4 regions of the Pectobacterium sp. 1950-15 genome follow, and region 2 is predicted to be linked to each of the others. Evidence: predicted binding sites of a transcription regulator. Region 2 holds the regulator's gene; each other region holds the start of a gene.

The links. Region 2 encodes PurR, which represses purine synthesis genes. Its sites were predicted from a motif close to CANGCAAACGTTTGCNTG; they were not measured.
Region 1: the regulator PurR is predicted to act here: its motif matches at 4,238-4,255, upstream of WCT94_RS12495 (nucleobase:cation symporter-2 family protein).
Region 3: the regulator PurR is predicted to act here: its motif matches at 4,695-4,712, upstream of carA (glutamine-hydrolyzing carbamoyl-phosphate synthase small subunit).
Region 4: the regulator PurR is predicted to act here: its motif matches at 3,132-3,149, upstream of guaB (IMP dehydrogenase).

The regions. Positions count from the first base shown of each region.
Region 1 covers NZ_JBBBQR010000009.1:191,564-199,603, forward strand. Annotated here, with positions in the region: gene spoT (bifunctional GTP diphosphokinase/guanosine-3',5'-bis pyrophosphate 3'-pyrophosphohydrolase) at 1-1,367, shown strand, start outside; gene trmH (tRNA (guanosine(18)-2'-O)-methyltransferase TrmH) at 1,373-2,065, shown strand; gene recG (ATP-dependent DNA helicase RecG) at 2,065-4,146, shown strand; gene WCT94_RS12495 (nucleobase:cation symporter-2 family protein) at 4,313-5,701, shown strand; gene WCT94_RS12500 (AsmA family protein) at 5,859-7,550, shown strand; gene fabY (fatty acid biosynthesis protein FabY) at 7,736-8,040, opposite strand, start outside.
Region 2 covers NZ_JBBBQR010000004.1:147,780-155,819, forward strand. Annotated here, with positions in the region: gene WCT94_RS06435 (C40 family peptidase) at 288-1,139, shown strand; gene cydH (cytochrome bd-I oxidase subunit CydH) at 1,250-1,339, opposite strand; gene purR (HTH-type transcriptional repressor PurR) at 1,743-2,768, shown strand; gene cfa (cyclopropane fatty acyl phospholipid synthase) at 2,968-4,119, shown strand; gene WCT94_RS06455 (riboflavin synthase subunit alpha) at 4,180-4,815, opposite strand; gene WCT94_RS06460 (MATE family efflux transporter) at 5,064-6,437, shown strand; tRNA gene WCT94_RS06465 (tRNA-Val) at 6,622-6,698, shown strand; gene uca (urea carboxylase) at 6,898-8,040, opposite strand, start outside.
Region 3 covers NZ_JBBBQR010000010.1:146,498-154,537, reverse strand. Annotated here, with positions in the region: gene carB (carbamoyl-phosphate synthase large subunit) at 85-3,309, opposite strand; gene carA (glutamine-hydrolyzing carbamoyl-phosphate synthase small subunit) at 3,324-4,472, opposite strand; gene dapB (4-hydroxy-tetrahydrodipicolinate reductase) at 4,918-5,739, opposite strand; gene ispH (4-hydroxy-3-methylbut-2-enyl diphosphate reductase) at 6,077-7,027, opposite strand; gene fkpB (FKBP-type peptidyl-prolyl cis-trans isomerase) at 7,008-7,481, opposite strand; gene lspA (signal peptidase II) at 7,481-7,996, opposite strand; gene ileS (isoleucine--tRNA ligase) at 7,993-8,040, opposite strand, start outside.
Region 4 covers NZ_JBBBQR010000022.1:60,962-69,001, reverse strand. Annotated here, with positions in the region: gene guaA (glutamine-hydrolyzing GMP synthase) at 1-1,496, opposite strand, end outside; gene guaB (IMP dehydrogenase) at 1,604-3,070, opposite strand; gene xseA (exodeoxyribonuclease VII large subunit) at 3,242-4,630, shown strand; gene WCT94_RS19045 (M4 family metallopeptidase) at 4,860-5,903, shown strand; gene WCT94_RS19040 (protealysin inhibitor emfourin) at 5,900-6,244, shown strand; gene WCT94_RS19035 (zinc ribbon domain-containing protein) at 6,253-6,477, opposite strand; gene WCT94_RS19030 (AEC family transporter) at 6,522-7,481, opposite strand; gene der (ribosome biogenesis GTPase Der) at 7,574-8,040, opposite strand, start outside.

The DNA.
Region 1 (8,040 bases), on a different contig from region 2:
GCAAAATGCACCTGAAAGAGCAGCGTTTTCATTCCATCATGGATATCTACGCGTTTCGGGTCATCGTCAAAGAGCTGGACACCTGCTATCGCGTGCTCGGTCAGGTTCACAGCCTGTATAAGCCGCGCCCGGGCCGGGTGAAAGACTATATCGCTATTCCCAAAGCCAACGGCTACCAATCGCTGCACACGTCGCTGATTGGTCCGCACGGCGTGCCGGTTGAAGTACAAATTCGCACCGACGATATGGATCAAATGGCGGAAATGGGTGTCGCCGCGCACTGGGCTTATAAAGAAGGCGAGAGCAGTACTACTGCTCAAGTACGCGCCCAACGCTGGATGCAAAGCCTGTTGGAACTCCAGCAAAGTGCGGGTAGCTCATTTGAATTTATCGAAAGCGTGAAGTCCGATCTCTTCCCTGATGAGATGTACGTCTTCACGCCGGAAGGCCGTATTGTGGAACTCCCCGCAGGCGCGACGCCCGTCGATTTCGCCTACGCGGTACACACCGATATCGGCCATGCATGCGTCGGCGCACGCGTCGATCGTCAGCCTTACCCGCTATCACAGTCGCTCACCAGCGGCCAAACCGTTGAAATCATCACCGCACCAGGCGCCAGACCAAACGCCGCATGGCTTAACTTTGTCGTGAGCTCCAGAGCGCGTTCTAAAATCCGCCAGATGCTGAAAAACCTCAAGCGTGATGATTCCGTGAGCCTCGGCCGCCGTTTACTGAACCACGCTCTGGGCAATGGTCGTAAACTTTCCGACATCCCTGAGAAATCTATTCAGCTTGAGCTCGATCGCATGAAGCTCGCTACGCTGGATGATCTGATGGCGGAAATTGGTATGGGTAATGCCATGAGCGTCGTCGTGGCGAAAAATCTGTTGAATGAACAGTCAGAGCTGGGAACTACCGGGCTGCGCAAGCTGCCGATCAAAGGCGCAGATGGCGTCATGATCTCATTTGCCAAGTGCTGCCGCCCTATCCCCGGCGACCCGATTATTGCCCACGTCAGCCCCGGTAAAGGGCTGGTTATCCACCATGAATCCTGTCGCAACATTCGCGGCTATCAGAAAGAACCTGAAAAATTCATGGCGGTAGAGTGGGATAAGGTGACAGAACAAGAGTTCATCGCCGAAATCAAAGTCGATATGTTCAACCATCAGGGCGCGTTGGCGAACCTGACGGCAGCAATCAACGCCGCGAATTCCAATATTCAGAGCATCAACACGGAAGAGAGAGACGGCCGCGTATACAGCGCCTTTATCCGTCTCACCACCCTCGATCGCGTTCATCTGGCTAATATTATGCGTAAAATCCGCGTGATGCCGGACGTCATCAAAGTTAACCGTAACCGAAATTAATCGTCATGACCCCTCAACGTTATGCACGCATAAAAGAAATGCTCAACTGCCGTCAGCCCGATCTGACGATTTGCATGGAGCAGGTGCATAAGCCCCACAACATTTCTGCCGTTATCCGTACCGCGGATGCCGTCGGTGTGCATCAGGTTCATGCGATTTGGCCCACCAGCCGGATGAAAACGCTGGTTTCCTCCGCCGCAGGCAGCAATAGCTGGGTTCAGGTGAAAACTCATCGCAATATCGGTGATGCAGTCGGCCATCTGAAAGCAGAAGGCATGCAGGTTCTGGCGACCAATTTGTCTGAGCACGCGGTCGATTTTCGGGAGATTGATTACACCCGCCCGACCTGCATTCTGCTCGGACAGGAAAAAACCGGGATTACTGCCGAAGCGCTCAAGCTGGCCGATCGGGACATCATTATTCCGATGACTGGTATGGTGCAATCGCTGAATGTCTCCGTAGCCTCGGCGTTGATCCTGTATGAAGCGCAACGTCAGCGCCAAATCGCCGGCATGTACCAGCGTGAAGACAGCCCGCTGAATGAAGAAGAGCAGCAGCGTCTGCTTTTTGAAGGGGGCTATCCGGTACTGGCGCGCGTCGCAAAACGTAAAGGGCTCCCTCGTCCTTATATTGACCATCAGGGTCAGATTGTAGCGGATACCCCGTGGTGGGCCGCGATGCAATCGTCGGAGTGCTGATGAAAGGCCGCCTGCTAAACACCCAACCGCTGAGCACACTCGCTGGCGTGGGTGCCAGTCAGGCAGCGAAACTCGCGCGACTCGGGCTCGAAACCGTGCAGGATCTCCTGCTGCATCTGCCTTTACGCTACGAAGACCGCACGCACCTTTACCCCATTGGCGACCTCCTTCCCGGCATGTATGCCACCGTGGAAGGTGAAATCCTACGCAACGACATCACCTTTGGCAGCCGTCGCATGTTGACCTGCCAAATCAGCGATGGCAGCGGTATGCTGACCATGCGCTTCTTCAATTTCAATGCGGCGATGAAAAACAGTCTCGCGCCAGGACAACGCGTTACGGCTTATGGCGAAATCAAGCGCGGCAAAATCGGCGCGGAAATCATCCATCCTGAATACCGTGTTCAAGGGGATAATACGCAGGTTGAGCTACAGGAATCACTCACGCCGGTTTATCCCTCCACGGAAGGTATTCGTCAGGCAACGCTACGCAAACTCACCGATCAGGCGCTGGAGTTGCTCGCCGCCAACCACATCGATGAGTTACTGCCTGAATCCCTGAGCCGTTCCCTCATTAGCCTGCCGGATGCGCTGCGCACGTTACATCGTCCCCCACCGGATATGCAGCTCAGCGAGCTGGAACACGGTAAGCACCCAGCGCAGCAGCGGCTGATTATGGAAGAATTGCTGGCGCATAACCTGAGTATGCTCGCCGTACGGGCCGGGGAGCAGCGACATAAAGCCTCGCCGCTACAGGCTCAAGACGCCCTGAAGCAACGCCTGCTCGCCGCGCTGCCGTTCAACCCCACTCAGGCGCAAGAACGTGTCGTGGCCGAGATTGAAGCGGATATGGCAAAAGACTTCCCAATGATGCGTCTGGTGCAGGGCGATGTGGGCTCAGGGAAAACGCTGGTCGCCGCGCTGGCTGCCTTGCGTGCCATTGCTAACGGCAAACAGGTCGCGCTGATGGCGCCCACAGAGCTATTGGCCGAACAGCACGCCCATAATTTCCGCCAGTGGTTTGAACCGCTGGGGCTTGAAGTGGGCTGGCTGGCTGGCAAACAGAAAGGAAAAGCGCGTCAGGCACAGCAGGACGCTATCGCTAACGGCCAGGTTTCCATGGTGGTCGGGACGCACGCCATTTTCCAGCAGCAGGTGAAATTCAACGGGCTAGCACTGGTTATCATTGACGAACAGCACCGCTTTGGCGTGCATCAACGCCTTGCGCTGTGGGAAAAAGGCGAAGAACAGGGCTTTCACCCTCATCAATTGATTATGACCGCCACACCGATTCCCCGCACGCTGGCGATGACGGCCTACGCCGATCTGGATACGTCCGTCATTGATGAACTGCCGCCGGGCAGAACGCCCGTCACCACGGTCGCCATACCGGATTCACGCCGCAGCGATATCATCGAGCGCGTGAATAGCGCCTGCCAGCAGGAAGGTCGGCAGGCCTATTGGGTGTGTACGCTGATCGAAGAATCCGATCTACTGGAAGCGCAGGCGGCAGAGGCCACCAGTGAAGAGTTAAAGGCTGCGCTGCCGAATCTCAAGGTCGGATTGGTTCACGGCCGCATGAAAGCGCAGGAAAAGCAGGCGGTGATGCAGGCTTTCAAACAGGGCGAGCTGCAACTGCTGGTGGCGACCACCGTCATCGAAGTGGGTGTGGATGTACCGAATGCCAGCCTGATGATCATCGAGAACCCGGAACGTTTGGGTCTGGCACAACTGCACCAGTTGCGTGGGCGCGTCGGACGCGGCGCAGTAGCGTCTCACTGTGTACTGCTCTACAAAACGCCAATGAGCAAAACCGCACAGAAACGGCTTCAGGTTCTACGCGATAGCAACGATGGCTTTGTGATCGCTCAGCGCGATCTGGAAATTCGCGGGCCGGGCGAGTTATTAGGTACGCGGCAAACCGGTAATGCCGAGTTCAAAGTAGCCGACCTCCTGCGCGATCAGGATCTGATTCCGCAGGTGCAGCGCGTTGCGCGCCATCTCCACGAGCACTACCCCGAACATGCCATTGCGCTAATCGAACGCTGGCTACCCGAGCGCGTACGCTACACCAACGCCTAATCGCAGCAGCGCATTCTTCATTTTCCCTAAAAGTATCCCGTTAAATAATAAGGCTTTGCTTATCAGACAAAATTCATATCGAAAAGATGAGTTGGCAAACGTTTGCTTTCGACAAAGAGATCATTAAAATGCGCTCTTTGTCGTTTCAGGAACGCCAACTTACATCATGACTACCACCACGGAAACGCCCCAAACAGAAGCCGCTACCGCACCTCAGCGCAGTGAACTCATCTATCGTCTTGAAGACAGGCCGCCGCTGCCGCAAACGCTGTTCGCCGCCAGCCAGCACCTGCTGGCCATGTTTGTTGCGGTGATTACCCCCGCGCTACTGATCTGTCAGGCATTAGGTTTACCCGCTCAGGATACGCAGCGCATCATCAGCATGTCGCTTTTCGCTTCCGGTCTGGCCTCTATTCTACAAATTAAAACCTGGGGCCCTGTCGGTTCTGGTCTGCTATCTATTCAGGGCACCAGCTTTAACTTCGTGACGCCACTGATTATGGGTGGACTGGCACTGAAGAATGGTGGTGCAGATGTTCCCACCATGATGGCGGCGCTGTTCGGTACGCTGATGGTCGCATCCTTCACCGAAATCATTCTTTCACGCTTCCTGCATTTAACCCGCCGCATCATTACCCCACTGGTTTCCGGCATTGTGGTGATGATCATTGGTCTGTCGCTGATTCAGGTCGGCCTGACCTCTATCGGCGGCGGCTATGCTGCGATGGGCAATAACACCTTCGGTGCGCCTAAGAACTTATTGCTGGCAGGTGTGGTGCTGCTGGTTATTATTCTGCTGAACCGCCAGCGTAACCCCTACCTGCGCGTCGCCTCGCTGGTCATCGCCATGGCGGTGGGTTATCTGGGTGCCTGGCTGATGGGCATGCTGCCGGAAAACACATCCTCGCAACACGATACGGCCATCATGGTGCCAACACCGCTGTATTACGGTTTAGGCTTTGACTGGAACCTGCTGATCCCACTGATGCTGGTCTTTATGGTGACGTCGTTAGAAACCATCGGTGACATCACCGCGACCTCCGACGTGTCTGAGCAGCCAGTCAGAGGCCCACTGTACATGAAGCGCTTAAAAGGCGGCGTGCTGGCAAACGGTCTGAACTCTTGCCTTTCCGCCGTATTCAATACCTTCCCTAACTCTTGCTTTGGCCAGAATAACGGCGTCATCCAGCTTACCGGTGTTGCCAGCCGCTATGTGGGCTTCGTGGTTTCACTGATGCTGATAGCACTGGGGCTGTTCCCTGCCGTTAGCGGATTTGTACAGCATATTCCAGAGCCGGTTCTGGGCGGTGCCACTATCGTGATGTTTGGTACGATCGCCGCGTCCGGTGTGCGCATTGTGTCCCGTGAGCCGTTGAACCGTCGCGCAATCATGATTATTGCGCTGTCGCTGGCCGTTGGCCTTGGCGTATCGCAGCAGCCGCTGATTCTGCAATTTGCGCCGGATTGGATTAAAACGTTACTGTCTTCCGGTATTGCCGCTGGCGGGATTACCGCAATCGTGCTGAATTTGGTTTTCCCTCACGAAGAAAAATAGCGCCAGCCCGCAATAATTTCTGTTCAGTTCATGTAAAAGCGAGCGGTGATGCAACACCGCTCGCTTTTTACTGTCTGTAACAGCATTACCTATTGAGCCTTCAGGGAAATTGCGGCATAAGAACAGTTCTCCCTGACGATTGGCATGGACTGACACGATGAAATTTATCGGGAAATTATTGCTGACCCTACTGCTACTGGCCTTTTTAGCGCTGGTAGTCGTGTACGTATTACTGCAAACCAGTTGGGCGGCAGGCTGGGTAAGTAATTGGGTAAACCAGAACACCGACTACCAGTTGTCACTGGGCAAAATCAATCATGACTGGTCAACAGCCGATCATATCCAACTCACCGATGTCAGTTTTGGTCAGAAAAACCAGCCGCCGACGCTCACCGCCAAGCAGGTTTCAGCCGGCTTTAGCGTGCGTCAGATTACCGAACCACATCATTTCGCCAGCCTGGAACTGGAAGGTGGTACGTTAAATCTTTCCTCACAGGCCGCCACACTCCCTATCGAAGCCGATGTGCTACAGCTGCGTACGATGGCACTGCAGGCAAAGGACGGCGATTGGCGTCTGAATGGCCAACAAATCAACGGCGGCATCATGCCGTGGCAACCCGAGGCGGGCTATCTACTGGGCAAGCAGGGGCAGTTCCAGCTCAGCGCTCGTTCACTCGAACTTAACGACATTCCTGCCAGCCAGGTCTTGGTTCAGGGCGAAATCAACCATAATCAGCTGATTTTGAGCAACTTCGGCGCCGATGTTGCTCAAGGGCAGCTAACGGGCAACGCCAGCCGCGCAGAAGACGGAAGTTGGCAGATCGGTAACCTGCGACTCAGCAATGTCCGTTTGCAAACACAGAGAACGCCGGAAGCCTTCTGGCAGCCCGTGACCGAGCTGCCTTCTGTTACGGTCAACCGCTTTGATCTGATTGATGCCCGTATTGAAGGGCCGGGATGGGCGTTTATCGACCTGGATGTTGCCCTGCAAAATGTCACGTTTAAGCAGAATGACTGGCAGAGCGAAGGCGGAACGCTGTCGTTCAATGCAACCGACATTGTGAACGGCAACATGCACCTTATCGACCCTATCGTGAATCTGGATTTGTCACCGGCAGGCGTTAACATCAAACAGTTTTCCACACGCTGGGAAGGCGGTTTACTGCGAACCAACGGCAACTGGCAACGTAGTAATCGACGCTTACAGCTGAACGAATTTGTTGTCGCCGGGATGGAGTACACACTCCCCGGCGACTGGCGTCAGCGGTGGCAAGCGACGCTGCCATCATGGCTGGAAGAAGTGAATGTGCGAAAATTCACGGCCAATCGCAACCTGCTGATCGATATCAACCCGGATTTCCCGTTCCAGCTCACTGCGCTGGATGGCTACGGCAGTGATTTGCTGTTAGCACGTGACCACCAGTGGGGAGTCTGGACAGGATCGTTGAATCTTAATGCCAGCGACGCGACGTTCAATAAAGTCGATGTGCGCCGCCCTTCACTGGCACTGGTAGCCAACGATAGCCAGATCGCCATTAACGAACTCAGCGCATTTACGCAAAATGGCATGCTGGAGGCTAAGGCGACCATCAGCCAGCAACCGGCACGCAATGTCTCCCTGTCGCTGACGGGGCGCGCTGTGCCACTGGATATTCTGATTCGCTGGGGATGGCCAGAACCCGCAACCGCACCGACAGGCAACACGAATCTGCAATTGCAGTTGAATGGGCGGCTTGCTGCCGATACACCACTGAAGCCGACGCTAACTGGCATGCTACAAGGTGTGGATAGCAACGACCATCCGATAAGGCAACAAATGCATCAGGGGGCTGTGACAGAAACGCAATAACGATTACGTTTTCAAAACACGGACGGGCAAAACAGACGCAGCAACATAGCGTGCTGAAACGACAGGGTAACCCCCGTGAAAATCATGGGGGTTACTATGACAAGATGCGGGTATCACGAGGTGCTGCTGGCTGGTGCCGAGGGTGATTTACTAACAGAAAGCGCGTCATACAACTCAACCATGAATTAGTCCGCTTCCGACCCGCCTGCTTCCAGTGGCGCATCCGGTTGAGCTGGCAGCACAATATAGACCCCTTCAAATAGCGCCCCTTTATTGTCATCACCGAACAACTCGACGTTTAACTGCACGCGCGCCTTACGCCCACGCGCCAGACGATCCAGATCGCCACTCAGCGACCCTAAGTCGGCAATAGCACTCGGCCGACCACTCACCGGCGTGCTGTAACGAATGTGCGCATCCGCCAGAATAATCGTTCCGCCGAGGTGCCGCTCACGCAGCAGCAGCCAGATCAGTCCCCAACCGGTGAGCG
Region 2 (8,040 bases):
GCCGCCGTCAGAGATACTACGACAGCGACATTGACTCAGTGATATTGTACCGATGCCACTAGCCACAAAAAAACGCCATTTTTTGTAAGGGTATTTTCCCTGCAAGTTATTCGCCCTTGATGAAATCAACACCAGAAAGCGTTGATAAATCAATCAAAAAAACAACTATTAACGTTTTTTCACTATTCTGTATGAATAAAGCGGCCATGCCCACTTTTTTATGCCGCCGTTTTCAGGAATACTGTGCGGATTGAGCGAGTTAAGGATTATGTTCGGTCACTTTTATTATGCGCTTGTTTATTACTCTTTTTATATTATTTTTCAGCAATCTATCCCTGAATGTCGTTCAGGCTGCGCCGCATACCCCGCATTCAGCGCCGAAGAAAAGCACCGCTGAAGAAACCAATAAGAAAAGCCGTCAGACAAAGGGTAATGCCAAATCACCAACACCGATCAAAAGCAAAAAACCAGAACCTACCGCAGCTAGCACCAAAACCAAACCCCGCAGCGCGAACAAATCAACAGAAAAAAAGCCGTCCCGGACGCAAAGTAGCACGCCCGCGCTAGTGAAAAAAAATCTCAAAAAGCTGAAGCCTGAAGAAGATAAACAGACAACGGCACAGGCCAGAGTCAAAACCGGGCTGAAGAAAACCGCGCTCAAGGGAAAAACGGATAAAAATCCAGCGCCCACTGAAAAAGGAATGGCACTGAGCGCAGCGCATAAAAAACGTTATCAACATGCCAAAACGACAGCAATGAATAAGCTGATGAGCCAAATAGGCAAGCCTTACCACTGGGGCGGCTCATCTCCTTTTACCGGATTCGACTGCAGTGGACTGGTCTATTATGCGTATAAAGATGTCGTTAAGATCCAAATTCCACGCACTGCTAACGAAATGTATCACCTACGTGATGCCGCTCCGATTAAAAAGAGCGAACTGGAAAGCGGCGATCTGGTGTTCTTCCGCATCAATAATCGTGGCGCGGCCGATCACGTCGGGGTTTATCTGGGAGAAGGGAAATTTATCCAGTCTCCGCGTACAGGTTCAGATATTCGAATCAGCAAGCTGAGTGAAGATTATTGGCAGGAACACTACGTTGGCGCGCGTCGCGTGGTCACACCGCAGACAATTCGTTAAAAGACAGGTTGTACGTAGTAAAGAAAAACGATGTGAAGAACAGCGACTCGGACACGTTTATGCAGCATAAACGTGTCCGAATACCTCACCGGTGCAAAGACACCGTTCGGTTAGTTCAGCACCGCAATAAAACTAAACGCGATGATGACAGCCAACGAGCCAACGGTTGTCAGCAAAGACATCTTCAGATCTGTATCCATAAACCACTCCTTATTAGCGAATAAATTTAGCTGAAAATTTCACCTGAAAGCGTCATCTGAAAAAAGACACCGCCATTCACAGCCGAACCCATTTAGGCAATTAAATCTACAAATAATAGGGTTATTACGATTCTTTCATAATTCCAGTGAAAAATCTCGGACGAATGCATCACTAATAGTATAAATTAGCCCTTTCCCTTTCATGATAAATCGGACACAATCCGCTGTTTATGAAAGCGCTGCGTATCAGTCGAAAAACGTCAACCCAGATCCCTTCGGTATAACATTCGGCATTCTCCTTCTGAAATCCTGTTTTTTAGCTTAGAAGAAGAACATTAAACGTAGGCAAACGATTAACAATATACTTACGTCTGTAACAGGTAAGTTCAGGAGTCATTTTTAGATGGCAACGATTAAAGATGTGGCAAAGCGTGCTGGCGTTTCTACCACAACCGTATCGCACGTGATCAATAAAACACGTTTCGTCGCCGAAGAGACTAAGGCAGCCGTCAGGGCGGCAATCAAAGAGTTGCACTATTCGCCCAGCGCCGTCGCCCGCAGCCTCAAAGTTAATCACACCAAATCAATCGGTTTGCTGGCCACATCCAGCGAAGCCCCCTATTTCGCTGAGATCATCGAAGCCGTCGAAAACAGCTGCTATGCCAAAGGCTACACGCTGGTACTGTGTAATTCGCATAACGACATCGGTAAACAGCGCGCTTATCTCTCCATGCTGGCGCAAAAACGCGTCGACGGCCTGCTGGTAATGTGCGCCGAATATCCACCTGAGCTGTTGGCTATGCTGGAAGATTATCGCAGCATCCCAATGGTCGTGATGGACTGGGGCCAGATGCACAGCGATTTTACCGATACGATTATCGATAACGCCTTTGAAGGCGGTTATATGGCAGGCCGCTACCTGATCGAACGCGGCCATCGGGATATTGGTGCCATTCCCGGTATTCAAGAACGTAACACCGGCAGCGGACGCTACCTCGGCTTTTTAAAAGCGCTGAAAGAAGCCGATATCACCGTGCGTGAAGAGTGGGTTGTTCAGGGCGATTTTGAGCCGGAATCCGGTTATAAAGCCATGCATCAAATTCTCGCGCAGAAACAGCGGCCAACGGCCGTATTCTGCGGTGGCGACATTATGGCGATGGGCGCCATCTGTGCGGCAGACGAACTGGGTCTGCGCGTGCCGCAAGATATTTCGGTGATCGGTTATGACAATGTGCGCCACGCGCGTTTCTTTACGCCTGCGTTGACCACCATCCATCAGCCGAAAGAGCGTCTGGGGCAGTCCGCCTTTGCGATGTTGCTGGATCGTATTACCAGTAAGCGGGAAGATGCGCACGTCATCGAAGTACACCCGACGCTGATTGAGCGCCGCTCGGTCGCAGACGGCCCTTACCTCGACTATCGCCGCTAGCCACAAATTCTGTACAGACAATTTTCTTATTCCTGTCTGCTTTCCCTCCCTGCTTCAGCCAATTCCCTTGTATGCTGGCTGAAGTAGTTCTAAATTTAATACCGCGTTTCATTTTCTCTGGTGATAGTCGATACGTCGGCTGCGATAAGTGCTGTCCAGTATGTTTTACGATACTTTTACATAAAGTTAAGGAGACATGATGGGTTTACCTTATACAGAAGAATGGGATGACGATATCGCGCCCTGGTTCCACATCGTGCAAGACATGTTGGATGCAGCGGATATCACCATCAACGGCCCCCGCCCTTTTGACATCCGCGTGACCCATCCCGATTTTTTTAAACGCGTTATGCGCGAGGGATCGCTGGGACTGGGAGAAAGTTACATGGATAGCTGGTGGGAGTGTGAACGGCTGGATATGTTTTCCCATCGCGTCCTGCGGGCGGGGCTGGAGGCTAAATTACCCCGTCGCCTGCACGATCTCACGAGGGTCGCCCTCTCCCGCGTCACGAATTTGCAATCCCGCAGGCGTGCTCAGGTTGTCGGTAAAGCCCATTACGACTTAGGTAATGACCTCTTTACCCTGATGCTGGATCCTTATATGCAATATTCCTGCGCTTATTGGAAACAGGCACAAACGCTGGAACAGGCGCAGGAAGATAAACTCGCCATGATCTGCGAAAAGCTCCAGCTCACATCGGAGATGACGCTGCTGGATATCGGCTGCGGCTGGGGTGGGCTTGCCGAGTTCGCGGCGCGTCACTACGGCGTTTCGGTTTATGGCATCACCATTTCCAAAGAGCAGCAAGTGCTGGCACAGCAGCGCTGTCAGAATCTGAACGTCACCATTGAACGACAGGATTACCGCGATCTCGATCGGCAATTTGACCGCGTGGTATCGGTTGGCATGTTTGAACACGTCGGGCCGCGCAACTATGACCGCTATTTTCGCGTCGTACGGCGTAACCTAAAGCCTAACGGGCTGTTTCTGCTACATACCATCGGGGCCAATAAGACCGATCCGCATGTCGATCCCTGGATTCATAAATACATCTTCCCCAACGGCTGCATCCCCTCCATACAGCACATTGCGAAGGCGAGTGAGCCTTACATGGTGATGGAGGACTGGCACAATTTCGGGGCCGATTACGATCGCACATTAATGGCGTGGCATACGCGCTTTCAGCAAAGCTGGCCACAGCTTTCTACACGCTACCCTGTCCGTTTCCGCCGGATGTTCAGCTACTATCTCAACCTTTGTGCCGGCGCTTTCAGAGCAAGAACGCTCCAGCTCTGGCAAGTCGTGTTCAGCCTGAATGGGATCGAGGGTGGATTACGCGTTTCACGCTGACAGAAAAGAAAAACCGGACGAGGCTATTCGTCCGGTTTACAAGTACAGGCAACGCGAAAACTACTCTTCTTTGCCCAGGTCACTCGCCTGCTTACTCGCCAACACGCGCTCGACCGTATCCACTACGGCCTGTGTCTGCGGATCGATTTCAATATTGATGCGATTGCCCAGACGTTTCTGCCCTAGCGTAGTGCGGTTCAGCGTTTCGGGAATTAAATGTACGCAGAAACGTCCGCGGGTCACTTCCCCTACCGTCAGGCTGATGCCATCAATCCCGACGAAGCCTTTATGCAGCACGTATTTCATCAGCGCTTCGTCTGCCAGACGGAACCAAATCTGATGGTTATTCTCTGAAACCTGAATCTTCACCACTTCCGCCGTACACATGATGTGGCCCGACATGACGTGTCCACCAATCTCGTCACCGAATTTCGCGGCACGTTCAATATTCACAACATCGCCTTCATGAATATCGCCCAGATTCGTTAGTCGCAGCGTTTCTTTCATGAGATCGAAGCTGACACGATCGCCATCAATGGCAGTTACTGTCAGGCAACAGCCGTTGTGCGCCACCGAGGCACCGGGCACAAGTCCAGGCAGCAGGTCAGGCGGGAGTTGGACAACGTGCGTGCGGAAATTGGATTTTTCTTCAATCGACACCACCGGCGCGGTGCCCTGAACAATACCGGTAAACATGCGGTTTGCCTCTTAAAAACAAAGAAATGACGTTGTGCAGTGTGCCCGATATTCCGCGGAAAACCAAACCGGAATACGGTGCGTCAGACATTATCGAAACCGCAGCGTAACAAAAAGAATATATTCTCTTTCAAGCTGGTTTACTTTTATTAAGTCGTTACAATAACGTTCTCGTTTTATTCTTGACGTTTTTCATATCCAGACTATTCATCCCGCTAGCAAAATTAAGTCATTCAAGGAAGGTATCCGTGCAACAGTATCTGACAGAAGCGCGTAAATTATCGGCGCTTGCTGTTCCTGTCATTATTGCGCAAGTGTCTCAAACGTCGATGGGTGTCGTTGACACCATCATGGCAGGCGCTTATAGCGCCACCGATATGGCCGCTGTCGCCGTAGGGACCTCTATCTGGCTACCCGCCATTCTTTTTGGTCACGGTCTGCTGTTGGCGCTGACGCCCGTTGTCGCACAGCTCAACGGTTCCGGCCGACGCGATCGCATCTCGCATCAGGTGCGACAATCCTTTTTCCTGGCCGCCATTATTTCTGTATTTACGATGCTGGCGCTGTATCAGGGGGAATATGCTATCAATCTGATGAGCGACGATTCACCTGAACTGGCCGCGAAGGCGATTGGCTACCTGCATGCGCTGCTGTGGGGCGTACCTGGCTATTTGTTCTATCAGGTTTTGCGCTGCCAGTGCGAAGGGTTGTCCAAAACCTACCCCGGCATGATGATTGGATTCATCGGGTTATTAATCAATATCCCGATCAACTATATCTTTATCCACGGTAAATTTGGCATGCCCGAACTGGGCGGCGTAGGCTGCGGCGTCGCGACCGCGTCAGTTTACTGGATCATGATGCTGTTGATGATGTTCTATACCCGACACGCTTCCTGGCTACGCGATATCCGCCGGCATCGTCCTACATTCCGCCCGGATTTTTCCGTATTAAAGCGTTTGTTTGGTCTTGGTTTACCTATCGCACTGGCACTGCTTTTCGAGGTCACCTTGTTTGCCGTGGTGGCACTGTTGGTATTACCGCTAGGCGTCGTCGATGTGGCTGGTCACCAGATTGCCCTGAACTTCAGTTCGCTGATGTTCGTCCTTCCGCTCTCGGTTGGCGTTGCCACCACCATTCGAGTCGGGCATCGCTTAGGCGAAGGTTCAGTTGAGAACGCCCGCATTGCCGCCCATACCGGCATTATGGCCGGCGTGGCCTTAGCCAGCTGTACAGCCATTTTCACCACGCTGCTGCGCGAGCCTATCGCCCTGCTCTACAATCAGGATCCGCTGGTGGTGGCAATGGCTTCTCAGCTCATGCTGTTGGCTGCCGTTTATCAAATCTCCGATGCCGTTCAGGCCATCGGCAGTGGCGTATTGCGCGGCTATAAAGATACCCGGTCAATTTTCTATATTACGTTCACCGCGTACTGGGTGCTGGGGTTACCGAGCGGCTACCTGCTGGCGTTGACGGATATCATCGTGCCACGCATGGGGCCTGCGGGTTTCTGGTGTGGCTTCATCATTGGCCTGACAGCAGCGGCAGTGATGATGGTGACGCGGATCCGTTTTCTTCAGCGTCAGCCTGCTGCACAGATTTTAGCGCGGGCCGCTCGCTAGATAACATTTTACCCTGCGTTATACCCTGTGGCGTGAGGCGGTATCGTCGAAAAAAGCGACGGAATGGATACAACCCCAGCAATCGCGCTGGCAAGAGCACAAAATTGCATTTTTCCTCTTGCCAGCTTTCCCCTCGCTCGCTACTATTCGCCTCGCTGTCAGACAGGCAGCCCGGTATCTCAATGCGTTCATAGCTCAGTTGGTTAGAGCACCACCTTGACATGGTGGGGGTCGTTGGTTCGAGTCCAATTGAACGCACCATTATCTCGCTTCTCCATGTATTCTTCTTTTTTATCTTCTCTTGTGTTTGGTTCAAACTACAATATTCTCCGTAGCGACTATCACCCAATTAGCATTGTCGTCTTGTTCACAGGTCAGAGGCTATTTATTCCTCCAACCTGAGTGTTCAGCATGGGTGATTAACGAATCCGCTCATTGATGAATCAAACGACAGGCACCGTTATTCCGTTAGCGGTTCGATCACCACCACGCACTGCCCAGCGCGCACGGATGCACCGGGCTGACAGCGAATATCCCGCACCGTGCCACGCTGTGGCGACACAATCGGGATTTCCATTTTCATGGATTCAAGAATCATCAGCGTTTCTCCCTCGGCTACCGTCTTGCCGATTTCCGTCGTCACCTGCCAGAGATTACCGGAAATCGGGCTTTCTACGCCGACCTGTCCCGGCAGGATCGGCGCGTCGTCCGTCTCCTCAATCACCACGTCGACGCTATCCGTCACCGATTGACCGGCAATACGCCAGCGCTCGCGCTCCGCCTCAAACGCTGCCCGCTGACGCACGCGGAATGCCTCGATGCCCTCCGCTTCCCGTGACAGAAAATCCTGATAGGCGCTTAACGCCAATTCGCTTTGCTCAATCCGCAGCGGATAACGCCCGAGCGGGAAATCCCGTCGGATAGATAACAATTCGTCGGCCGACACCGGATAGAAGCGAATTTGGTCAAAGAAGCGTAGCAGCCACGGTTTACCGTCAAACGCGTCAACACCGCGGTAGCGATCCCACATTTGCAGCGTACGTCCGACAAACTGGTAGCCTCCTGGCCCTTCCATACCGTAAACGCACAAGTACGCGCCGCCGATACCCACCGAGTTTTCCGCCGTCCAGGTGCGCGCCGGATTATATTTGGTGGTGACTAACCGATGGCGCGGATCCAGCGGCGTTGCCACCGGTGCACCGAGATAAACATCACCCAGCCCCATCACCAGATAACTGGCGTCAAAAACCGTGCGGTAAACCTCATCGAGATTATCCAGCTCGTTAATACGCCGGATAAATTCAAGATTGCTCGGGCACCAGGGCGCATCGCTGCGTACCGTGGTCATGTATTTTTGGATCGCCAGTTGGCAAGCGGGATCGTCCCAGGATAGCGGCAGATAAACCACCCGCGACGGCACGGTCAGGTTCTGTTGGGTGCAAACGTCCTGCCATAGCGTGGACAGCACGTCCAGCAGGTGCGACAGCGAAAGCGCCTCAGGGCGATAATGTACCTGCAACGAGCGGATACCCGGCGTCACGTCAACGATGCCATCGAGCGTCAGTTGTTCCAGCGCCAGCATCAGCGCATGGACGCGGAAACG
Region 3 (8,040 bases), on a different contig from region 2:
GGCTACACAAAAATACAAAAAAGCCAGCGCTGTTGCCAACGCTGGCTTTTTCTTATCGGCTTACTGCCTATCGAGGTCGGTCAATCAGCCTTTAATCATCGCATGCATTTCCTGCACGGAAGTCACCTTCTCCGTCGGATCGGCCGTCAACGACATTGCCGTGGCGAAACCACCGTTCAGCGTCGTGTCGTAATGCACCTTGTATTGCAGCGCGCTACGGCGAATCAGCTTGGAATCTTCAATCGCCTGACGCCCTGCGGTGGTGTTGACGATGTAGGTGTACTCGCCGTTCTTGATGCGGTCCTGAATGTGCGGACGACCTTCATGCACCTTGTTCACCAGACGTGGATTAATGCCTGCTTCACCCAGTTCAATTGCCGTGCCGTGCGTCGCATCGAGTTCAAAACCGTGCTTCAGCAGCTTGGCCGCCAGATCCACCACGCGAGCCTTATCGCCTTCACGTACCGACAGCAGCGCACGTCCGGTTTTCTTCATGTGCGAGCTACTACCCAGCATCGCCTTGGCAAACGCTTCAGCAAACGTGCGGCCAACGCCCATCACTTCACCGGTCGAACGCATTTCTGGCCCCAGAATCGGGTCAACGCCAGGGAATTTGTTGAACGGCAGCACCACTTCTTTCACCGAGTAGTACGGCGGGATAATTTCTTTCGTGACGCCCTGCTCAGCCAGCGTTTTGCCTGCCATCACGCGTGCCGCGACTTTCGCCAACGGAACACCCGTCGCTTTCGAGACAAACGGTACGGTACGCGCGGCACGTGGGTTCACTTCAATCAGATAAACTTCGTTATCCTTCACCGCGAACTGCACGTTCATCAGGCCGCGAACGCAGAGTTCAAACGCCAGTTTTTCAACCTGCTGACGCATCACGTCCTGAATCTCTTTGCTCAGCGTGTAGGCTGGCAGTGAACATGCCGAGTCACCGGAGTGAACCCCTGCCTGCTCGATGTGCTCCATGATGCCGCCAATCAGCACGCGTTCGCCGTCACAGATCGCATCGACATCGACTTCGATGGCATCGTCAAGGAAACGGTCTAACAGAACAGGCGCATCGTTGGACACGCTAACGGCGGTCTGGAAGTAGCGACGCAGGTCAATTTCGTCATACACGATTTCCATCGCGCGGCCGCCCAGAACATAAGAAGGACGCACAACCAGCGGGTAGCCAATGCCACGCGCTTTTTCTACCGCCTGTTCAATCGTCGCTACCGTGGCGTTAGCAGGCTGCTTCAGCCCCAGACGATTAACAGCCTGTTGGAACCGCTCGCGGTCTTCTGCACGGTCAATCGCATCGGGGCTGGTACCGATAACCGGCACACCTGCCGCTTCCAGCGCACGCGCCAGTTTCAGCGGCGTCTGGCCACCGTACTGCACGATCACGCCTTTTGGCTTCTCGATACGGACAATTTCCAGCACGTCTTCAAACGTTACCGGCTCGAAGTACAGACGGTCAGAGGTATCGTAGTCTGTTGAAACGGTTTCCGGGTTGCAGTTGACCATGATGGTTTCATAGCCATCTTCACGCAGCGCCAGCGAAGCGTGGACGCAGCAGTAGTCAAATTCGATCCCCTGACCGATACGGTTAGGCCCGCCACCCAGCACGATGATTTTGTCACGATCCTGAGTCGGGTTGGCTTCACACTCTTCTTCATACGTGGAGTACATGTAAGCAGTATCGGTGGCGAATTCTGCCGCACAGGTGTCGACGCGCTTATATACCGGATGCAGGTTAAATTTATCGCGCAGTTTGCGAATTTCGCTTTCCGCCACGCCAGCCAGTTTAGCCAGACGCGCATCAGCAAAGCCTTTACGCTTCAGCGTACGCAGGAATTCGGCATCCAATGCGGTTGCACCTTTCTCTGCGACCTGCTCTTCCAGACGCACCAGCTCTTCAATCTGCACCAGGAACCAGCGGTCAACGTTGGTCAGGTTAAACACGCCATCGACAGACATCCCTGCGCGGAAGGCATCGGCGATGTACCAGATACGCTCTGCGCCGGCATCTTTCAGCTCGCGGCGAATTTTGGTCAGCGCTTCAGGGTCATCTAAATCCACTTTCGGATCGAAGCCCGTTGCGCCGACTTCCAGCCCGCGCAGCGCTTTCTGCAGAGATTCCTGCTGTGTGCGACCAATCGCCATCACTTCACCCACAGATTTCATCTGCGTGGTCAGACGGTCATTGGCACCCGCGAATTTTTCGAAGTTGAAACGTGGAATCTTGGTAACAACGTAGTCAATGGCTGGCTCGAAGGACGCTGGCGTACGGCCACCAGTAATGTCATTCATCAGTTCATCAAGCGTGTAACCCACCGCCAGTTTGGCCGCGATTTTCGCAATCGGGAAACCCGTAGCTTTAGACGCCAGCGCGGAAGAACGCGATACGCGCGGGTTCATTTCAATCACGATCAGACGGCCAGTTTTCGGGTTCACCGAGAACTGAACGTTGGAACCGCCAGTTTCTACACCGATTTCACGCAGTACCGCCATCGAGGCGTTACGCATGATTTGATATTCTTTATCGGTCAGCGTTTGTGCCGGTGCGACGGTGATGGAGTCACCCGTGTGGATCCCCATAGCATCGAAGTTTTCGATGGAGCAGACGATGATGCAGTTGTCGTTCTTATCACGCACCACTTCCATCTCATACTCTTTCCAACCGATCAGCGATTCATCAATCAGCAGCTCTTTGGTTGGTGAAAGATCCAGACCGCGTTCGCAGATCTCTTCAAACTCTTCGCGGTTGTAAGCGATACCGCCGCCGGTGCCGCCCATGGTGAAGGAAGGACGGATGATGCACGGGAAGCCAACGTCAGCCGCCACAGCCAGTGCTTCTTCCATCGTGTGTGCGATACCAGAACGCGCCGTGTCCAGACCGATCTTCTTCATCGCGACGTCAAAACGACGACGATCTTCTGCTTTATCAATCGCATCCGCCGTTGCACCAATCATGGTGACGCCGAACTCCGCCAGCACGCCCTGACGTTCCAGCTCCAGCGCGCAGTTCAGCGCGGTCTGGCCGCCCATCGTTGGCAGCACCGCGTCTGGACGCTCTTTTTCAATGATTTTACGCACCACTTCCCAGTGAATCGGCTCGATGTAGGTCGCATCGGCCATTTCCGGGTCGGTCATGATGGTTGCCGGGTTAGAGTTCACCAGAATAACGCGGTAGCCCTCTTCGCGCAGTGCTTTACAGGCTTGTGCACCCGAGTAGTCAAACTCACACGCCTGGCCGATAACAATCGGGCCTGCGCCCAGAATCAGGATGCTTTTAATATCTGTACGTTTTGGCATTTTCTCGCTCCTGATTATTTAGCTGAAGAACGGTAAGTCTGAATCAAGTCAATAAAGTGGTCGAACAGTGGCGCAGCATCATGCGGGCCTGGGCTCGCTTCTGGGTGCCCCTGGAAGCTGAACGCTGGCTTATCCGTGCGGTGAATCCCTTGGACCGTGTGGTCAAACAGGGATTTATGCGTAACGCGCAGCGTGTCAGGCAGATTATCTTCATCAACCGCAAAGCCGTGGTTCTGTGCGGTGATCATCACGCAGTTGTTATCCAGATCTTTTACCGGATGGTTACCGCCGTGGTGACCCAGCTTCATTTTGATGGTCTTCGCACCGCTCGCCAGCGCCAGCAGTTGGTGACCCAGGCAGATACCGAATACCGGAATATCCGTTTCCAGGAAGGTTTTAATCGCGCGAATCGCGTAGTCACACGGCTCTGGGTCGCCCGGGCCGTTAGAAAGGAAAATGCCGTCTGGATTCAGTTTCAGCACATCTTCGGCAGGTGTCTGCGCCGGAACGACCGTCAGGCGGCAGCCGCGATCCACCAGCATACGCAAAATGTTGCGTTTCACACCGTAGTCATAAGCCACAACGTGGTAAGGCAGTTCGCTTTCGTTTTTCGCCGCAGGCAATTCGCCTTCCAGCGTCCAGCTTCCCTGTAACCAGCTGTAGCTTTCTGCCGTCGTCACTTCTTTTGCCAAGTCCATTCCCTTCAGCCCTGGGAACGCTTTCGCTTTCTCCAGCGCAACAGCGGCATCCGGCGCATCGCCCGCGATGATGCAGCCATTCTGCGCGCCTTTTTCACGCAGCAGACGGGTCAGTTTACGGGTATCGATATCAGCAATGGCGACGATGTTGTTGCGTTTGAGGTATTCAGACAGGCTTTCTTCACTACGGTAGTTGCTGGCAATCAGAGGTAAATCGCGAATAACCAGACCTTGAGCCTGTACAGAGGGGGATTCTTCATCGTTGGCATTGGCGCCGACATTACCGATATGGGGATAAGTGAGAGTGACAATCTGGCGGGAATAGGAAGGATCAGTAAGGATTTCTTGATAACCGGTCATCGACGTATTGAAGACCACTTCCCCCACTGCCGACCCTTCTGCCCCAATGGCCCGACCGTGGAATTGGGTTCCGTCTTCCAGAACCAATAGCGCTGACTTAATCAAAACACCCTCCAAGGAATAAAAAATCACGTTATTTGCATATTAATTCAGATTCGAGCCACTAAATCAATGCAAAAACTACCTGTAAGGCCAATTTTTGGCAAATTGGGCGCATTTTAATGATGGTCTTCCTGATTGTCTACCCAAACCGCTTTTTTTCTCTTATTTTTATGCTTTCCGAAATAAATAGCCATCCACTGACGTAAAAAACCACATCAACTTAGGTAAGTAAACGGTTGCGAGGCAACATCGTTAAAATAAGGATAACAAATCGCCAGCAAAGGGCATTTCAGGAGTAAAGGGGAAGTATCGCCGCTAAAAAATCGAATAAAAAACAGATAAAAACAAGTGATAATAAAAAATTCAAACTAAAAGCTTAAAAATAAAGGTGATAGTAAAAATAATCACCTTTATCAGTAACATATGATTTTTTATAAAAAATTAAAAACTATAAATCATCCAGAGAAAGCACATCTTTCATATCAAAAAGACCGTTTTCTTTCGAACGAATCCAGATTGCAGCCCTTACCGCACCATTGGCAAACGTCATGCGGCTGGATGCCTTGTGGGTAATCTCAACGCGCTCGCCAATATCCGCAAACATCGCCGTATGTTCACCAACAATGTCACCCGCCCGCACGGTCGCAAAACCAATGCTTTTCGGATCGCGCTCACCGGTATGACCTTCACGCGCATACACGGCACAAGACTTCAGATCGCGTCCCAGCGCATCGGCAATCGCTTCGCCCATCGCCAGCGCGGTGCCAGACGGCGCATCCACTTTGTGGCGATGGTGTGCTTCGATGATTTCAATATCAGTATAGTCGCCCATGACCTTGGCCGCTTTTTCCAGCAGCTTCAGCATGACATTAACGCCGACGCTGAAGTTCGCTGCAAACACAATCCCGATATCTTGTGCGGCCTGCTTAATCGCCGCCTTTCCTGCGTCATCAAAGCCCGTTGTCCCAATAATCATGCCCTTACGGTGCTGATGGCAAAATGCCAGATGCGCTAAGGTGCCTTCCGGGCGCGTGAAGTCGATCAAGATATCGAAATCATTCTGCACGGCATCCAGGCTTTCATTCACGGTAATACCGCTTTTACCCAACCCGGCGAGTTCACCGGCATCGCTGCCTATCAGAGACGAACCAGAACGTTCCAGCGCCGCGCCCAATACCACGCCGTCCATTTGCTCGATGGCCTGAATCAGTTGGCGTCCCATACGGCCGCCCGCGCCTACAACAGCAATACGGATGGATGAATCCTTCATAATGTCTCTCTCTTTTTGATCCTGACGACATAAAAATAACATCAGGTTAACGGGCACTGCGCACTATCGCCAGCGGATTTACCACCAGATTAGAAAATACTGTTTGAAGCCGCAGAAAATCAGCAAAACTGTCTCATCACAGGCGGCAGAATCGCGTCTGGAAGCGATGAAAAACCGTGAAGCGTTTGAAGACATGCAGGGAAGGTCAAAAATAAACCATATGGCATAACGCATAAAAATTCATTTTTATGCATTAACATTTTCATGAGGGAATACAGGGGGAGAAAACGGAGGGGAATAACAGCGATAGAGCCGAAGCCCTATCGCAGAAACAGCGCTAATCGACCTGTTTGACTTCAACACGCAGCTCTTTCGGCACTTCAAAGACGATATTTTCTTCGCGCCCCTGCATTTCAACGGCAACCTTGCCGCCTAATGCTTTCAGGCGTTGAATCACCTGTTGTACCAGGATATCCGGTGCGGATGCGCCTGCGGTTACCCCAACATGCGCAGCGCCCTCTACCCATGACTCCTGGATATCTTCAGCTGAATCAATCAGATAAGCCGCTTTCCCCGCTCTCTGTGCCAATTCAGCAAGACGGTTGGAGTTTGAGGAATTTTTAGAGCCCACAACAAACACGACATCCGCCTTATCTGACAAATGGCGAACGGCTTCCTGACGATTGGTCGTGGCATAACAGATATCATCTTTACGCGGGCCGACGATCTGCGGGAAACGCTCACGCAACGCATCAATCACCGCATAGGTATCATCAACAGAAAGCGTGGTTTGCGTCATAAAGCACAGGTTGCTTTCATCTTTTACCTGTAACTGCCAGACATCCTCGGGGGATTCCACCAGATACATGCCACCATCCGCATTGCTGTACTGCCCCATCGTCCCTTCAACTTCAGGGTGTCCGGCATGCCCGATAAGAATCGCTTCTACGCCTTTCTTACTGGCTCTGGCCACTTCCATATGCACTTTGGTTACCAGCGGGCAGGTCGCATCGAATACCGTCAGGTCACGGCTTTTTGCTTCATTGCGTACCGCTTGCGAAACGCCATGTGCCGAGAAAATCAGAATCGCGCCGTCCGGCACGTCTTCAATCTGCTCAATAAAAATGGCACCACGTTCGCGTAACCCGTTAACCACATAGCGGTTATGTACCACTTCATGACGGACGTAGATCGGCGTACCAAATAGCTCCAGCGCACGCTCCACAATGCTGATAGCACGATCGACACCGGCACAAAAGCCGCGTGGATTAGCCAGCAGGATCTGCATGGGACACCTCCTGTTGTACGGGATCGATATCCAGCACTTCAAGATCGAAGGTAATCGCCTGACCGGACAGAGGATGATTGAAATCCACGGTAACCGATTCCTCGGTCACATCGCGGATAATCCCCGGCATATCATTCCCGGCAACGCCGCTGAACAGCATGATGGTGCCAACATCCGGCACGCCGGTCTGAGCGAAATCACGACGCAAGAAGAACTGGATTAGGTTCGGATTGGTCGGCCCAAAGGCCGACTCCGGCGGCAGCGTAAACTTGCGTTTATCACCACGTTTCAATCCCAACAGATTTTGTTCCAGCGCGTCAGATAGGCTGCTATCGCCAAGGCGGAACAGCGCTGGCTTGCCGCGCTCACGCGTAGACTCGGCCGTGGAGCCATCCTCCAGCGTGAGAATAAAATGCACCAGCAGCGCGCTGTTGTGCTGCACAGTCTCGGACATCAGTGACCCTTTTGCTTAACGGTATCAGTATCATCATGCGTACTGAAAAACCCTTCCAGTACGATGAGCGCCGCACCAATACAAATGGCGGTATCGGCCAGGTTAAACGTGGCAAAGTGCCAGTCACCGACATAGAAATCGATGAAATCGACGACAAACCCATGCCACGTCCGGTCAAACAGATTGCCCAGCGCACCGCCGATAATCAGCGAATACGCAATGTTATTCAGCCTGTGTTTGACGCTGCCACGGTACATCATCACCAGCAGCGCAACCACGATAGCAATCGCGATACCAGCAAAGAACCAGCGTTGCCAGCCGCCTTTATCCGCCAGGAAGCTGAATGCTGCGCCGTAGTTACGGGCGTAATGCAGATTCAGAGAAGGCATCACTGGCACCGTATCCCCCAGCGCAAAGTGGGCAAGGATCCACTGCTTGCTGCCAAGATCGATAACTAAAACCAGCACCGCCAGCCAGAGCCAGCGCAGTCCACTCGAACAGATTTTATTCATCAGACAAATTTACGCTCTTCGCCGTTACCGCCCACGTTAGTCGCACA
Region 4 (8,040 bases), on a different contig from region 2:
CGGTTGGATACGCGGCCCAAGAAATCGTATGGCAGGTGTGCCCAGTGCGCGGTCATAAAGTCGATGGTTTCTACCGCACGCAGTGAGACAACCCAATCGTATTTACGGCCATCGCCCATCACGCCCACGGAACGAACCGGCAGGAAGACGGTGAATGCCTGACTGACTTTGTTGTACAGGTCGGCTTTGTGCAGCTCTTCAATAAAGATCGCATCCGCACGACGCAGCAGGTCACAGTATTCTTTCTTCACTTCACCCAGCACGCGTACGCCCAGACCTGGGCCCGGGAACGGATGGCGGTACAGCATGTTGTACGGCAGACCCAGTTCCAGACCGATCTTACGCACTTCGTCTTTGAACAGCTCTTTCAGCGGCTCAACCAGACCCAGCTTCATCTCTTTCGGCAGGCCACCCACGTTGTGGTGGGACTTGATCACGTGCGCTTTGCCCGTCGCAGAAGCCGCAGATTCGATGACGTCCGGGTAGATGGTGCCTTGTGCCAGCCATTTCACGTCAGTTTGCTTGCTGGCTTCTTCATCGAACACTTCAACAAACACACGACCGATGATTTTACGCTTGGCTTCTGGATCGTTTTCGCCAGCCAGCTCGCCCAGGAAGCGATCTTCCGCTGCCACGTGAACAATGTTCAGGCCAAAATGATCGCCGAACATTTCCAGCACCTGATCGGCTTCGTTCAAACGCAGCAGGCCGTTATCGACAAACACGCAGGTCAGGCGGTCACCAATCGCACGGTGCAACAGCATCGCAGTCACAGACGAATCCACGCCGCCGGACAGGCCCAGAATCACCTGGTCGTTGCCCACTTGCTCACGAATACGGGTCACCGCATCGTCGATAATCTTGGCTGGCGTCCACAGTGCTTCACACTGGCAAATGTCACGGACAAAACGCTCTAACATGCGCTGGCCCTGACGGGTGTGCGTCACTTCCGGGTGGAACTGCACGCCGTAAAAACGTTTTTCTTCGTTCGCCATGATGGCAAACGGACAGGTATCGGTACTCGCAACGGTCTCAAACCCTTCCGGGATTGCCGTCACTTTGTCGCCGTGGCTCATCCAGACATCCAGCAGCGGTGCGCCCGTCGCGCTCAACGCATCCTGAATATCACGCACCAGCGCGCTATCCGTCTTCACTTCTACCTGCGCGTAACCAAACTCACGCTCGTTGGAACCTTCAACGTGGCCACCTAACTGCATCGCCATCGTCTGCATGCCGTAGCACACGCCTAATACCGGTACGCCAGCGTTGAAAACGTATTCTGGCGCGCGCGGGCTACCAAATTCGGTGGTGCTTTCCGGGCCGCCGGACAGGATGATCCCGTTCGGATTAAACCCGCGAATCTGCGCTTCCGTGACATCCCATGCCCACAGTTCACAGTAAACGCCCAGTTCACGCACGCGACGTGCAACCAGTTGCGTGTACTGCGAGCCGAAATCCAGAATAAGAATGCGGTGTTGATGAATGTTTTGCGTCATGAGGAGCATGTTCCAAAAAGCTAAAAAATAAGTAAACCCGGCGAATAGCCCTAAAAAGACAGGCAATAGTACCGGGTTTATCGGGTTAAATCAGCCCGCAAATTACCTTATGAACCCATACGGTAGTTTGGTGACTCTTTAGTAATGGTAACGTCGTGAACGTGGCTTTCCTGAATGCCCGCGCCGCTGATGCGTACAAACTCAGCCTGCGTGCGCAGCGCGTCGATAGTCGCGCAACCCGTCAGCCCCATACAGGAGCGCAAGCCGCCCATCTGCTGGTGAACGATCTCTTTCAGACGGCCTTTATAGGCTACGCGGCCTTCGATACCTTCCGGCACCAGTTTGTCGGCCGCGTTATCAGTCTGGAAGTAACGGTCTGATGAACCTTTGGACATCGCGCCCAGTGAACCCATACCGCGATAAGATTTGAATGAACGCCCCTGATACAGTTCGATTTCACCTGGGGATTCTTCCGTACCCGCCAGCATGGAACCGACCATGACACAGGCCGCGCCTGCTGCGATAGCTTTAGCGATGTCGCCGGAGAAGCGGATACCGCCGTCGGCGATGACCGGAATACCGGTGCCTTCCAGCGCTTCAACCGCATCGGAGATCGCCGTAATTTGCGGTACGCCCACGCCCGTCACGATACGGGTAGTACAGATGGAGCCAGGGCCGATACCTACTTTGACCGCGCTAACGCCCGCTTCAACCAGCGCTTTCGCGCCTGCACCCGTCGCGACGTTACCGCCGATGATTTCGAGGTTCGGGTATTTAGCACGTGTTTCACGAATACGCTGCAATACGCCTTCGGAATGGCCATGTGAGGAATCGATCAGCAGAACGTCAACACCTGCGGCAACCAACGCATCAACACGCTCTTCGTTACCTGCACCAGCACCAACCGCCGCGCCTACGCGCAGACGACCGTGTTCGTCTTTACAGGCGTTTGGTTTACGTTCTGCTTTCTGGAAATCTTTTACCGTGATCATGCCGATCAGGTGGAATTTGTCGTCAACGACCAGCGCTTTCTCGACGCGTTTTTCGTGCATCTTTTGCAGCACGACGTCACGCGCTTCACCTTCTTTAACGGTGACCAGACGCTCTTTTGGCGTCATGAATGCGCTAACCGGTTTTTCCAAATCGGTCACAAAACGCACGTCACGACCGGTGATGATACCGACCAGTTCGTTGTCTTTTGCCACGACAGGGTAACCCGCGAAGCCGTTGCGCTCGGTCAGCTCTTTCATTTCACGCAGCGTCGTTTCTGGGGTGACCGTCTGTGGATCGACCACAACGCCACTTTCGTGTTTTTTCACGCGGCTTACTTCTTCCGCCTGACGCTCAATGGACATATTTTTGTGAATAAAGCCCAGACCGCCTTCCTGCGCCAGCGCAATAGCCAGGCCGGATTCGGTAACGGTATCCATCGCTGCGGACAGCATAGGAATATTCAGGCGAATGTTTTTCGTCAACTGCGTGGACAGATCGGCAGTATTAGGCAGAACAGTAGAATGAGCGGGAACCAGGAGGACGTCGTCAAACGTCAGTGCTTCTTTAGCGATACGTAGCATGGGCAATATCTCACCAAGGTGGATGTAAGAATAGATAAAATATTGCCGTGGCATTATACAGAGCGTAATCGGTTGCCTCCAGCATTATTTTACTAAAATGCTTGATTACCTGTTTCAGGTAGGTAGTATCGATCAATTAAGTGACTGTTTTAAAATTTGATCTGGCTCACAATGTCTCAATTTCCCTCCTCTGCAATTTTTACCGTTAGCCGACTGAATCAGACGGTTAGACAACTGTTGGAAATGGAAATGGGCCAGATTTGGCTCTCCGGTGAAATCTCCAACCTCTCTCAGCCCTCATCCGGCCATTGGTATTTCACGCTGAAAGATGAGCGTGCACAGGTGCGCTGCGCGATGTTCCGCACCAGCAACCGCAGGGTGACGTTCCGTCCACAAAACGGCCAGCAGGTGCTGATTCGGGCCACCATCACGCTGTATGAACCTCGTGGCGACTATCAGCTGCTGGCGGAAAGTATGCAGCCTGCCGGTGACGGTCTGTTGCAACAACAGTTTGAACAGCTCAAGCAGAAACTTGCCGCCGAAGGGCTGTTTGACCAGCAGTTTAAGCAGGTGCTCCCCTCTCCCGCCAAACAGGTCGGCGTGATTACGTCAGCCAGCGGTGCCGCCCTGCACGATATCTTGCAGGTATTGCAGCGCCGCGATCCGTCGCTGCCGGTGATCGTGTATCCCACGTCGGTGCAAGGCGCAGACGCACCGCTACAGATTGTTCGCGCTATTGAGCTGGCTAACCAGAGAGAGGAGTGTGACGTGTTAATCGTCGGGCGCGGCGGCGGTTCGCTGGAAGATCTGTGGAGCTTTAATGATGAACGGGTGGCTCGTGCCATCTTCGCCAGCCGCATTCCTATCGTCAGCGCCGTCGGCCATGAAACCGATGTCACCATCGCCGATTTCGTCGGTGACCTGCGAGCCCCCACGCCGTCCGCTGCTGCCGAGTTAGTGAGTCGTAACCAACTTGAACTGTTGCGCCAAATCCAGTCCCAGCGCCAGCGGCTGGAAATGGCGATGGATTATTACCTCGCCCAGCGCAACCGGGAATTTACTCGTCTACACCACCGCTTGCAGCAACAACATCCGCAACTGCGGCTGGCCCGTCAGCAGGCACAACTGGTCAAACTGCGCCAGCGTCTGGATGACGCCATGCAGCAGCAGCTTCGACAGACCTCACGCCGAAGTGAACGCTTACAACAGCGCCTAATGCAACAGCAGCCGCAGACCCGCATCCATCGTGCGCAACAGCGTTTACAGCAGTTGAGCTATCAGATGCAGAGTGCAGTGGAACGCCAGTTAAATCAGAACAAGCAGAAGCTCGGTATCGCCTGTTCACGTCTGGAAGGCGTTAGCCCGCTGGCGACGCTGGCGCGCGGCTATAACGTCACCACCGCCCCAGACGGTAAGGTACTGAAAAACGTCACGCAAATTACCCCCGGTGAAACGCTGAAAACTCGCTTGCAGGACGGTTGGGTAGAAAGTCAGGTCACGGCGCTGGTGCCGAACCCAGATTCTGTGAAAAAGCGGCGAAAACCCTCATCTCAGTCATAAAAATCGCGCGATCGGCATAAAACGCACAGGATGGGGATTTATCCTAAAACAACGGCGATCCCCCATTCTTCCCCCTATCATCTGAACTATACTCATTCTTAGCTCACTAAAATTTATGCCCGTCATACTGCAAGCTGCATGTTAGCGGTGAAGCAGATGGGATAAAAATACAGTGAGCTTTATTGATCGTCTGTGTTACCCCTGATGAGCGTTTTCAAGGAGATGAGGTATGAAGTCCAGACCGATTTGTAGCGTGATTCCCCCTTATATTTTGCATCGCATTATTGCAAACGGCACAGACGAGCAGCGCCACTGCGCGCAACAGACGCTGATGCACGTTCAGTCATTAATGGTCAGCCACAACCCACGCCCGGAACCCCATGAGAAATTACCCGCCGGGCAGGCTAATCGCAGCATCCACGATGCCGAACAGCAGCAACAGTTGCCCGGCAAGCAGGTGCGTGCGGAAGGCCAACCCAGCAACGGTGATATCGCCGTCGATGAAGCCTACAACTATCTGGGCGTCACCTATGATTTCTTCTGGAAGATTTTCCAACGTCACTCACTGGACGCCGAGGGGCTGCCGCTGACGGGCACCGTGCATTACGGTCAGGATTACCAGAACGCCTTCTGGAACGGGCAACAGATGGTATTCGGGGATGGCGACGGCAAAATCTTTAATCGCTTCACGATTGCGCTGGATGTAGTCGCGCATGAACTCACTCACGGCATTACCGAACACGAGTCAGGACTGATTTATTTCCGTCAGTCCGGTGCGTTAAATGAATCGCTATCCGATGTCTTTGGCTCCATGGTCAAACAGTACCATTTGGGGCAAACCGCTGAGCAGGCCGATTGGCTTATCGGTGCCGAGCTGCTGGCAGACGGTATTCACGGCATGGGGCTGCGCTCGATGTCCCTGCCGGGCACGGCGTATGATGATGAACTGTTGGGTATCGATCCTCAGCCTTCTCATATGAGCGAATATGTGAATACGCGCGAAGACAACGGCGGCGTACACTTGAATTCAGGCATTCCCAACCGGGCATTCTATCTGACGGCCATCGCGCTGGGCGGGCATTCCTGGGAAAAAGCCGGCCGCATCTGGTACGACACGCTGTGCGATAAGTCACTGCCGCAAAATGCGGATTTCGAAATTTTCGCGCGCCATACGATCCAACATGCCGCTAAGCGTTTTAACAATACCGTTGCAGACATCGTCATGCAGTCGTGGGAAACCGTGGGCGTGGAGGTTCGTCAGGAGTTCTTATGAAGACGCTGCCGGAGCTCAACGAAGACGCCATCATTGAGTTGGCGCGTGAAGGGGGATTCGCCTTTATCCCCAAGCTGGCGGGGTCGCGACGCTTCACGCTCGCCAGCGTGACGCCACCCGAGCGGGAACGCATTTGTAACGCGATCCGTAATGCCTTTCCTCAGGCTCGCGATCCCGGTGAACCAGACGGCCCGGGGCGCGGTGACCAGTTCTATTACCGCATCCACATCAGCTACCGTCACCCGCAGCAGAATCAGTGTGCCGATGTTATCCTGCTGATCCCGGAAGACCGTGCGCCGCCGGAACTGACCGAGCTGTGGCGTAACGGCGCACAGGCGTAGCAATAGGCTTAATCGGCAGGTGTATAGCTGAACACGACCCGCCGTTTGGAAATCATCCCGTGCTGCTGGCAGAAGTAATCCACCGCGCCACAGGCTTTCAGTTCCTGAAGTAAGTGGTTACATTCAGGGCATGACGCCTTACGCAGATAATGCTGTCGGCAGCCCTCACATAAAAATGAACCATCAGGTTGCCACAGCATCACGTGGTGACAATCAGGACAAAACGCATCCATCTTTTTCCTCCATTTTGCTACCAATAACGCGTGATGATCAGAGGTTAAATCACACCGAGAGAACGCAGCACATACAGACCAATAGCAATCATGAAAAACGCGCCAACCGTCGTCAAACCAATAATATTGGCTGCCAGCGTGGCGTTTCCACCCATCGCACGCGTCATTGCATAGCTACCCGCTGCGGTTGGCGTTGAGGAAAACAGAAAAATAATCCCCAGTTCGACACCGCGAAATCCGACAAGCCATCCGCCCAGCGTGAGCAGCCCCGGCACAACGAATATCTTCGCCACAGAAGACAGCACGGCCACATTCGACGAACGGAACATACTACGCCATTCCAGACTGGCTCCGGCACACAACAACGCCAGCGGCAACGCCATTGAGGAAATAAAGCCACCGGTCTGCTTGATGACGCTCGGCATTGGCAGTTGGCTTTGCCCGTAGGCCGCACCAAGAAGCAGACCAATAATCAGCGGATTGGTCACAATACCGCGCAGCAGTTGGCTTACCGGAATCTTCTGTTCAGGTGATTGCCGCTGCAAGCTGCGCGTCAACGTAATGACAGACAGTGCGTTAAACATAATCACCGTCACCATCAGATACAGTGAGCCAACAGCAATGCCTTCATCACCGTAAGCACTCATCGCAAACGCCAGCCCCATTACGCCAGTATTTGAACGGAACCCGCCTTGCACAAAGATGCCACGTTCCTTTGGATCCTTGACGAGCTTCACCGCCGCGATTTCCAGCAGCAGAAATGTCGCCAATGTCCCTATCGTGCCATACACCACCAGCGGCCACTGTTCCGAAAACGACTGGTGATTACCCGCAACACTAAAAAACAGCAGGCAGGGAAGAGAAAGATTGAATACAACCCGCATTGCCGTATCACAAAACGCATCATTCAGCAGATTGAGTTTGCGTAACGCGATACCTATCAACAGCATCAGCACATTGGGCATCGTGACGTTGAATGCAAAACTCCAGGTTTCCCAGGACATGACTCTCCTTGATTATTATTGGTCTTGTTAACGGCGATTCGTTTCGTCTCTGACAAAACGGGGCGAATATCACTATTCGCCCCGTTAATAAATTACTTACCTTTTTTAATGTGTGACATCAAACGCTTACGCTTGCGTAGCTGGTTTGGCGTCAGCGTGTTGCGCTTGTCCGCAAAAGGGTTTTCCCCTTCTTTAAACTGAATACGAATCGGCGTACCCATTACGTCCAGCGAACGACGATAGTAGTTCATCAGATAGCGCTTGTAAGAATCCGGCAGGTCTTTCACCTGATTCCCATGGATCACCACAATCGGCGGGTTATAACCACCGGCGTGCGCATATTTCAGCTTCACGCGACGGCCGCGCACCAGCGGCGGCTGGTGATCGTCTGATGCCATTTGCATGATACGGGTCAACATCGCCGTGCTCACGCGACGAGTGGCGCACGCATAGGCTTCGGTTACGGACTCAAACAGGTTGCCCACGCCACTGCCGTGTAGCGCGGAAATGAAGTGAATACGGGCAAAATCGATAAAGCCGAGGCGCAGATCCAACGTCT